3 regions of the Pseudomonas sp. StFLB209 genome follow, and region 2 is predicted to be linked to each of the others. Evidence: predicted binding sites of a transcription regulator. Region 2 holds the regulator's gene; each other region holds the start of a gene.

Region 1 (2,268 bases), 690 kb from region 2:
GTGGACTGAGCACCTGGCTGACGCTTGATCTGGTAAAGAAGGTCCTGAAACTCGGCCCGATCACGCTTGAAACCGGTGGTCGAAACGTTGGCCAGGTTGTTGGAAATGGTCGTCAGGTTGGTGTCCTGGGCAGCCAGGCCGGTTTTGGCGACGTACAGAGCAGGAAGCATGGGTTTTCTCCTCAGGCGCCGGGTTACCGGCGCGAGCTGTCAATGGTTAGCCAATCTGCAAGACGCGAGCCATTGCCTGGTCGTCTTCTTCAGCGGTTTTCATCATTTTTACGTGTAATTCGAATTGCCGGGACAACGCCAGGATCGAGGTCATTTCCTCGACCGCATTAACGTTGCTGGCCTGCAGGAACCCCGACTCGACACGCACGTTGGCGTCCATCTCGGCAGGCCGCCCGTCTTTGGTGTGAATCAAGCCGTCAGGGCCTTTTTCCAGGTTGGCCAGGGCTGGATTGACCAGCTTGATGCGGTCAATCTGCGCCATGACCTGCGGGCTTTCTCCCAACGAGCGAATGCTGATGGTGCCGTCGGAACCGATATCGATCTGCTGCTGCGGTGGCACTGCAATCGGGCCACCGTTACCCATCACTGGCAGGCCATTGGCGGCGCGCAACACACCCAGCGCGTCAATGTTCATGCCGGCGCTACGGGTATAGGCTTCGCCACCGTCAGCGGTTTGCACGGCAATCCAGCCGTCACCCTTGACGGCGATATCCAGGTCACCGCCGGTTTCAATCAGGGCGCCACCGGAAAAGTCAGTACCCGGCCGTTCGCTCATGGCATAGGCGCGCGACGGCATGACTTCGCCAAACACCGGCATCGAGCGGGCCTGTTCGAAGTCACGCTGAAAACCGGTGGTCGAAACGTTCGCCAGGTTGTTGGCACGCACCTTCTGCGCCAGAGCATTTTCCGACGCACCGCTCATTGCCACGTAAAGCAACTTGTCCACAGTCTTCCTCCTCCGACAGACGCTTGCCGTCTGTAGCTGTACTGATGCAGGCGAAGCAATTTTTGCACCAACTTGTCATTAGCGATACAAAAGCGCTGATCCCCAGCACTGACGGGCACTTCGCTTGCGGGCTGGCAGGCACTCATTTGCCAAAGCGGCGAAGGACTGCCGCTGGCGGCCAACAACCCGGCACTGACCGCCAAAAAACTGCGCCGCGCAGCTTTGCCAATCGCAGCAAGGTGTTTTATCGTGACAAGACCCCACCCAGAGCATGAAGTGGTGATCACCATGCGAATTAAACCCGGGCTGCGCCTGTTGACCACCAGCCTGCTGGGCTTGACCCTGCTGAGCGCCATCGCCCCAAGCCAGGCCGCACCAGCGCGCTACTACAAATGGCAAGGTGCCGACCGCGTGATCTGCGCCCAGACCAGCCCCGGCTGGGGCTGGACACGCCTGAACGGTTTTTATGTGAAATCAGACTGCTCGATCTGACGCTCAGGTCGACTGGATCAAAGTCTGCAACACCGTGGTCTGCGTTGAGATTGCCTTGGAATTGGCCTGAAACGCCGTCTGCGCCTGAACCAGCTCTATCAGCTGCGCCGACAGCTCAACATTCGAAGCCTCCAGAGACTGAGCGACAATACCTCCGGCTCCCGCACCTCCCGGCACACCAAACATCGCCGCACCCGAAGCCTGGGCTGCACTCCAGCGCGTATCACTGACCGGCAACAAGCCTTGTTCATTGGCGAACCGCGCCAGCATGACCTGACCAATCGCCCGATGCAGCCCGTTGGTGTAAGCCGCACTTAATACACCATCACGCCCGATCCCGATTCCGGCCAGCATCCCCGGCGCGTGACCGTCGGGGCGACTGGCAAGCAATGCGGTGTCAGCGTTGTGCTGGGTCAGGCGATCCACCTGAATCCGCACGCCGTCAGGATGCGCTGCTGCGCCGTTGGCGACCCAGCCACGCCCGGACGCATCACTGAGCCGCGCCGGCAACCAATGCTTGAGCACCAGGGCACCCCGATCCAGATCGAGACCAGCAGCCCCTGTGACACTGGCCAGCGTGCCGTTGGCATTGAACAACAGACTGGCGGTCACTGGCTCAGCACTTTGCGGATCAGCCGGGTTACGACCATTGACCAGAACGTGCATCTTCCAGCTATTGGTGCCGTCCTTGACGAAATACTGCTGCAACTCATGTGGATTACCCAATGAGTCGTGGAGGGTGCTGGAAAAAGTCTTGTTGAACGACCCCAGATCCGCTGGCCGGAACACTGGCACCGGACGCTCCACCAACGGATCGAC
Region 2 (2,268 bases):
AGGATGCTTTGCTGCTTTTCCTTATGCTTGAGCAATTGTCTGTCGAGCTTGTCGGTGAGCAGGTCGATGGCGGCATACATGTCGTCATGCTCGGCGTTGGCCACGACCTCACCGCCATGGATGTGCATGGTGGCTTCGATTTTCTGTTTCAGTTTCTCGACGGTCATGGTGACCTGGACATTGGTGATCTTGTCGAAATGTCCTTCGAGTTTTTTGAGTTTGAGCTCCACATATTCGCGCAGGGGCTTGGTCACTTCCAGTTGATGTCCACTGATATTGACTTGCATACAGCTTTCTCCTTTGCCTGTGCATAAAGGGGCAGGTCGACTACCTGCCTCTGGAACGCTGTGGCGCTCACCCGGCATCGACCCCAAACGAGGTCGTGCCCGGTAGCCGGTCAGTCACATCAGCCGCTTGCGTTCGCTCGATGGCGCAATGCCCAGCGATTCGCGGTACTTGGCGACGGTGCGACGGGCGACCTGAATGCCTTGTGCTTCCAGTAAACCAGCGATCTTGCTATCACTCAATGGCTTTTTCTGATTTTCCGCAGCAACCAGTTTCTTGATGATTGCGCGGATGGCTGTGGAGGAGCATTCACCGCCTTCGGAAGTGCTGACATGGCTGGAGAAGAAGTACTTCAACTCGTAGATGCCACGCGGGGTATGCATGAATTTCTGGGTGGTGACCCGGGAAATGGTCGACTCGTGCATGCCAACCGCTTCGGCAATATCGTGCAGCACCAACGGCTTCATGGCCTCATCGCCGTATTCGAGAAAGCCGCGCTGGTGCTCGACGATCTGGGTGGCCACCTTCATCAGGGTCTCGTTGCGGCTTTGCAGGCTCTTGATGAACCAGCGTGCTTCCTGCAACTGGTTACGCATGAAGGTGTTGTCGGCGCTGGTATCGGCACGGCGCACGAAGCCGGCATATTGCGGGTTGACGCGCAGGCGCGGCACCGCTTCCTGGTTCAGCTCCACCAGCCAGCGGTCGGTGTCCTTGCGCACGATGACGTCCGGCACCACATATTCCGGCTCGCTGGATTCGATTTGCGAACCCGGGCGCGGATTGAGGCTTTGCACCAGCTCGATGACCTGGCGCAGTTCATCTTCCTTGAGTTTCATGCGCCGCATCAGTTGCGAGTAGTCGCGGCTGCCCAACAAGTCGATGTAGTCGCTGACCAAGCGCTGCGCTTCAGCCAGCCAAGGGCTCTTGGCCGGGAGCTGGCGCAATTGCAGGAGCAGGCATTCGCTGAGGGTGCGCGCACCGACACCGGCCGGTTCGAACTGCTGGATGCGGTGCAGGACGGCTTCGATCTCGTCGAGTTCGATGTCCAGTTCAGGATCGAAGGCTTCCAGAAGTTCTTCCAGAGGCTCTTCCAGGTAACCCTGGCCATTGATGCAGTCGATCAGGGTGACGGCGATCAGGCGATCGGTGTCGGACATCGGCGCGACATTGAGCTGCCACAGCAGGTGGCTCTGCAGGCTTTCACCGGCCGATGTGCGGGTGGTGAAGTCCCACTCGTCATCGTCGCTGCCGGGCAGGCTGCTGGCGCTGGTCTGGTAGATGTCTTCCCACGCCGTGTCGACCGGCAGCTCATTGGGAATACGCTCGCTCCAGTCGCCTTCTTCAAGGTTGTCCACGGTCGTGGCGGTTTCCTGGAAGCTTGGTTCCGGCTGTTCGCTGGCCGGCTTGTTTTCGATATTGTCCGCCATCGGGTCGGAATTATCGAAGTCGTCGCCTTCTTCCTGGCGCTCCAGCATGGGGTTGGATTCCAGCGCTTCCTGGATTTCCTGCTGCAGGTCCAGAGTCGATAGCTGAAGCAAGCGGATAGCCTGTTGCAGCTGCGGTGTCATCGTCAGCTGCTGGCCCATTCTCAAGACTAGCGATGGTTTCATGGCAGTTGCTCAACACCTTCATTCGCCGGCGCGGGGAGCGCCATCCACTACAGGGCATCGATAGCTGTCGTGGGAAAGTGTCGGCAGGTTGCCAGCCTCGGATGCAGTCATCGGACCTGGAGAGCGGGCTCGAAAACACGCATTTACCCGTAGCTGATTGGCTTGGGAAAAACCGTGACTTTCGAGTGCTTTCGTCTTGCCTTGGCTGCGCTCGCTACGCTTTCTCACGGCCTCTGATCGATGCCGCCTTTATTAAGCAAGTTATATGCCTGAATTCTAAAGACTTGCCTAGAGCATCAGGACAAATAATCTGTTGTCAACAGCCAGTGTGTAACCAAGGGAGGTCTACAAACGGAACTCGTGGCCCAGGTAC
Region 3 (2,268 bases), 2.1 Mb from region 2:
TGGCGGCTTCATGCAGGATGCCATCGGTGCGAAAGCGTACCCGGTAGCTCTTTTCATAGGGCTCGAAGTGCAGGTCCGAAGAGCCCAGGCGAATGGCATCGAGCAGCATCTTGTTGACGAAGCGCACCACCGGCGCGTCGTCGGCATCGCTTTGGGCGCTGAGCGATGTTTCTTTGAGATTATCGGTAGGCTCCAGATCGACGTTTAGATCAATGTCGCCAATTTCTGCAAGGCCCCCACCGGTATCGAACAGGCGCTCGATGGCATCGCTGAGCTTATCGTCTTCAACCAGAATGGCTTCGGTATTCAGGCCGGTGCTGAACTGGATATCGGTAACAGCTTGATGGTTGGTCGGGTCCGACACGCCAATGAACAGCTTGTTGCCGCGCCGCCAGAGCGGCAGGGCGTGATGCTGGCGCACCAGCTTTTCGCTGACCAGTCCTTTGGGCTGGCCGTCCTTGTCGAGGCTGTGCAGGTCCATGAATGGCACACCGAATTGCTCGGAAGCCATCTCGGCCAGTGTCAGGCTTTTCACCAGCTTGTGCTGGACCAGATAGGTAATCAGCGAAACCTTGTCGCGGCGCGCCTGCTGGGAGGCCTGCTGGGCGGCTTTTTCGGTTAACAGCTCGGAAGCGACCAGTTGCTTGGCCAGACCGCTGAGGACAACATCAGACATAACACCACCAGACACAGACAGTGTGACGGTTATATCGCAGTCAGGCGGTACTGCCAAATGAGGATGTGCCGAGTGACAAAAAATGTCAGTTTGTGCGGATTGTTGAAGGCTTTGCTGCGCTCAACTGGCGTTTTTGCGCCGAAATTGTGATGGCTGTCACTTTGGCATGCCCTGTGCTTTGACCCTGTCAGGCACCTTTTCCTTGACGCCTGGAGATGCGCAGATGAATGCACAAAAAGGTTTTACCCTGATCGAGCTGATGATCGTTGTAGCGATCGTTGGTATCTTGGCGGCCGTGGCGATCCCGGCTTACCAGAACTATTCAAAGCGTGCGGCCTACACTGAGGTCATTGCTGCAATGGGTGCTGTGAAATCAGCGATTGGCGTATGTCTGGCACAAACACAAGATGCTGCTCAGTGTGACACCACGGGTAAAATTGGTGTCGCCGCCTTGCCGACTGCGGCAACCACTGGCGCTGTAGGCACAATTGCTATTGCATCTGGTACCGCTGCTATCCAGGCTACGCCACGTGCTTACAAGGGCATTGCGGCTACTGAGACTTGCACGCTGACCCCTACTGTTAACACTGGTGCTGCTAACGCCGGTGCTATCACTTGGTCCTACACAGGCGAGTGCGTAAACCAGGGCTACGTGAAGAACTGATCGCACTAATTCTGTTGAGTTTCCGGAATTCGTATCGATAGAGAGCTCGCTTATGCGGGCTCTTCTGATTATTTGCTGCGCAATCAGCAAACCCAACGTCTCATCCAGACAATTACCCCTCGCCCCACCCCCGTACCCTGCGGTGTCTTTCTCAACCACCCAGGCGTCCTCCGATGAGCCAGAAACCGATCACCGTCCTGCGCGACACCACTCCCTTGCCCGTTGTCGATGCCTGCAAATGGGAGCGCATCGAGGGCGAGCCGCATACCGTTAACCTCAATGCCTACACCTCCGAGGACGGCTCGAAGATCATGGGCACCTGGATCTGCACGCCGGGTAAGTGGCGCGTGGAGTATGTGAAGTGGGAATACTGCGACTTCCAGGAAGGCTATTGCATCATCACCCCCGATGGCCAAGAGCCGATTCATCTGAAAGCCGGTGACAAGTTCATCGTTGAAGTTGGCATGAAGGGCACCTGGGAAGTGGTTGAAACCGTGCGCAAGTATTTCGTGTTCGCCTGATTCTGCTTTATCGCTTTAACCTCCTCTTTTGATGGTCGCAGCCTGTGCCGCGGCCATTTTTTTCGCCTGCCGTTTGATCAAAAAACGCCCCTGACGGCGTGCCTGCGACCGCCCGGCGCAGCGCTGTCGTGGTTGCGACACCCATGTCGTGATTGGCTTTGGTCGGGGCGCAATCGGGTAATAGACCCCATGCAGCCCAAGGGTAAGGTGGCGGGGCATTTTCATTGGCGTGCGTTGTAGTTACTCCCGATGTGCCTCAGCGTGTAAGGTGCGCCGTTTCCAGGGTAGCCAGCCTGTACCCGTCGACACAAAAAAGAGAAGAACAAGCACCATGATCAGCCCCGACTCCAGTGGTCAACTGGCGCAAGGTTTCAAGCCGCGTCATGTCACGATGTTATCGATTGCCG

The links. The regulator sigma-54, encoded in region 2, starts transcription at its own class of promoters, with help from an activator protein. The targets are predictions, from matches to a motif close to ANTGGCATNNANNTTGCTNT.
Region 1: PSCI_RS17390 (flagellar basal body rod protein FlgF) is a predicted target of sigma-54. The motif match lies at 1,010-1,029, and genes of this name have one in related genera.
Region 3: PSCI_RS05000 (pilin) is a predicted target of sigma-54. The motif match lies at 837-856, and genes of this name have one in related genera.

The regions. Positions count from the first base shown of each region.
Region 1 covers NZ_AP014637.1:3,878,445-3,880,712, reverse strand. Annotated here, with positions in the region: gene flgG (flagellar basal-body rod protein FlgG) at 1-170, opposite strand, end outside; gene PSCI_RS17390 (flagellar basal body rod protein FlgF) at 217-957, opposite strand; gene PSCI_RS17385 (hypothetical protein) at 1,246-1,449, shown strand; gene PSCI_RS17380 (flagellar hook protein FlgE) at 1,453-2,268, opposite strand, start outside.
Region 2 covers NZ_AP014637.1:3,190,628-3,192,895, forward strand. Annotated here, with positions in the region: gene hpf (ribosome hibernation-promoting factor, HPF/YfiA family) at 1-287, opposite strand, end outside; gene PSCI_RS14205 (RNA polymerase factor sigma-54) at 402-1,895, opposite strand; gene lptB (LPS export ABC transporter ATP-binding protein) at 2,241-2,268, opposite strand, start outside.
Region 3 covers NZ_AP014637.1:1,079,741-1,082,008, reverse strand. Annotated here, with positions in the region: gene pilB (type IV-A pilus assembly ATPase PilB) at 1-676, opposite strand, end outside; gene PSCI_RS05000 (pilin) at 900-1,340, shown strand; gene PSCI_RS04995 (cupin domain-containing protein) at 1,514-1,861, shown strand; gene PSCI_RS04990 (amino acid permease) at 2,193-2,268, shown strand, end outside.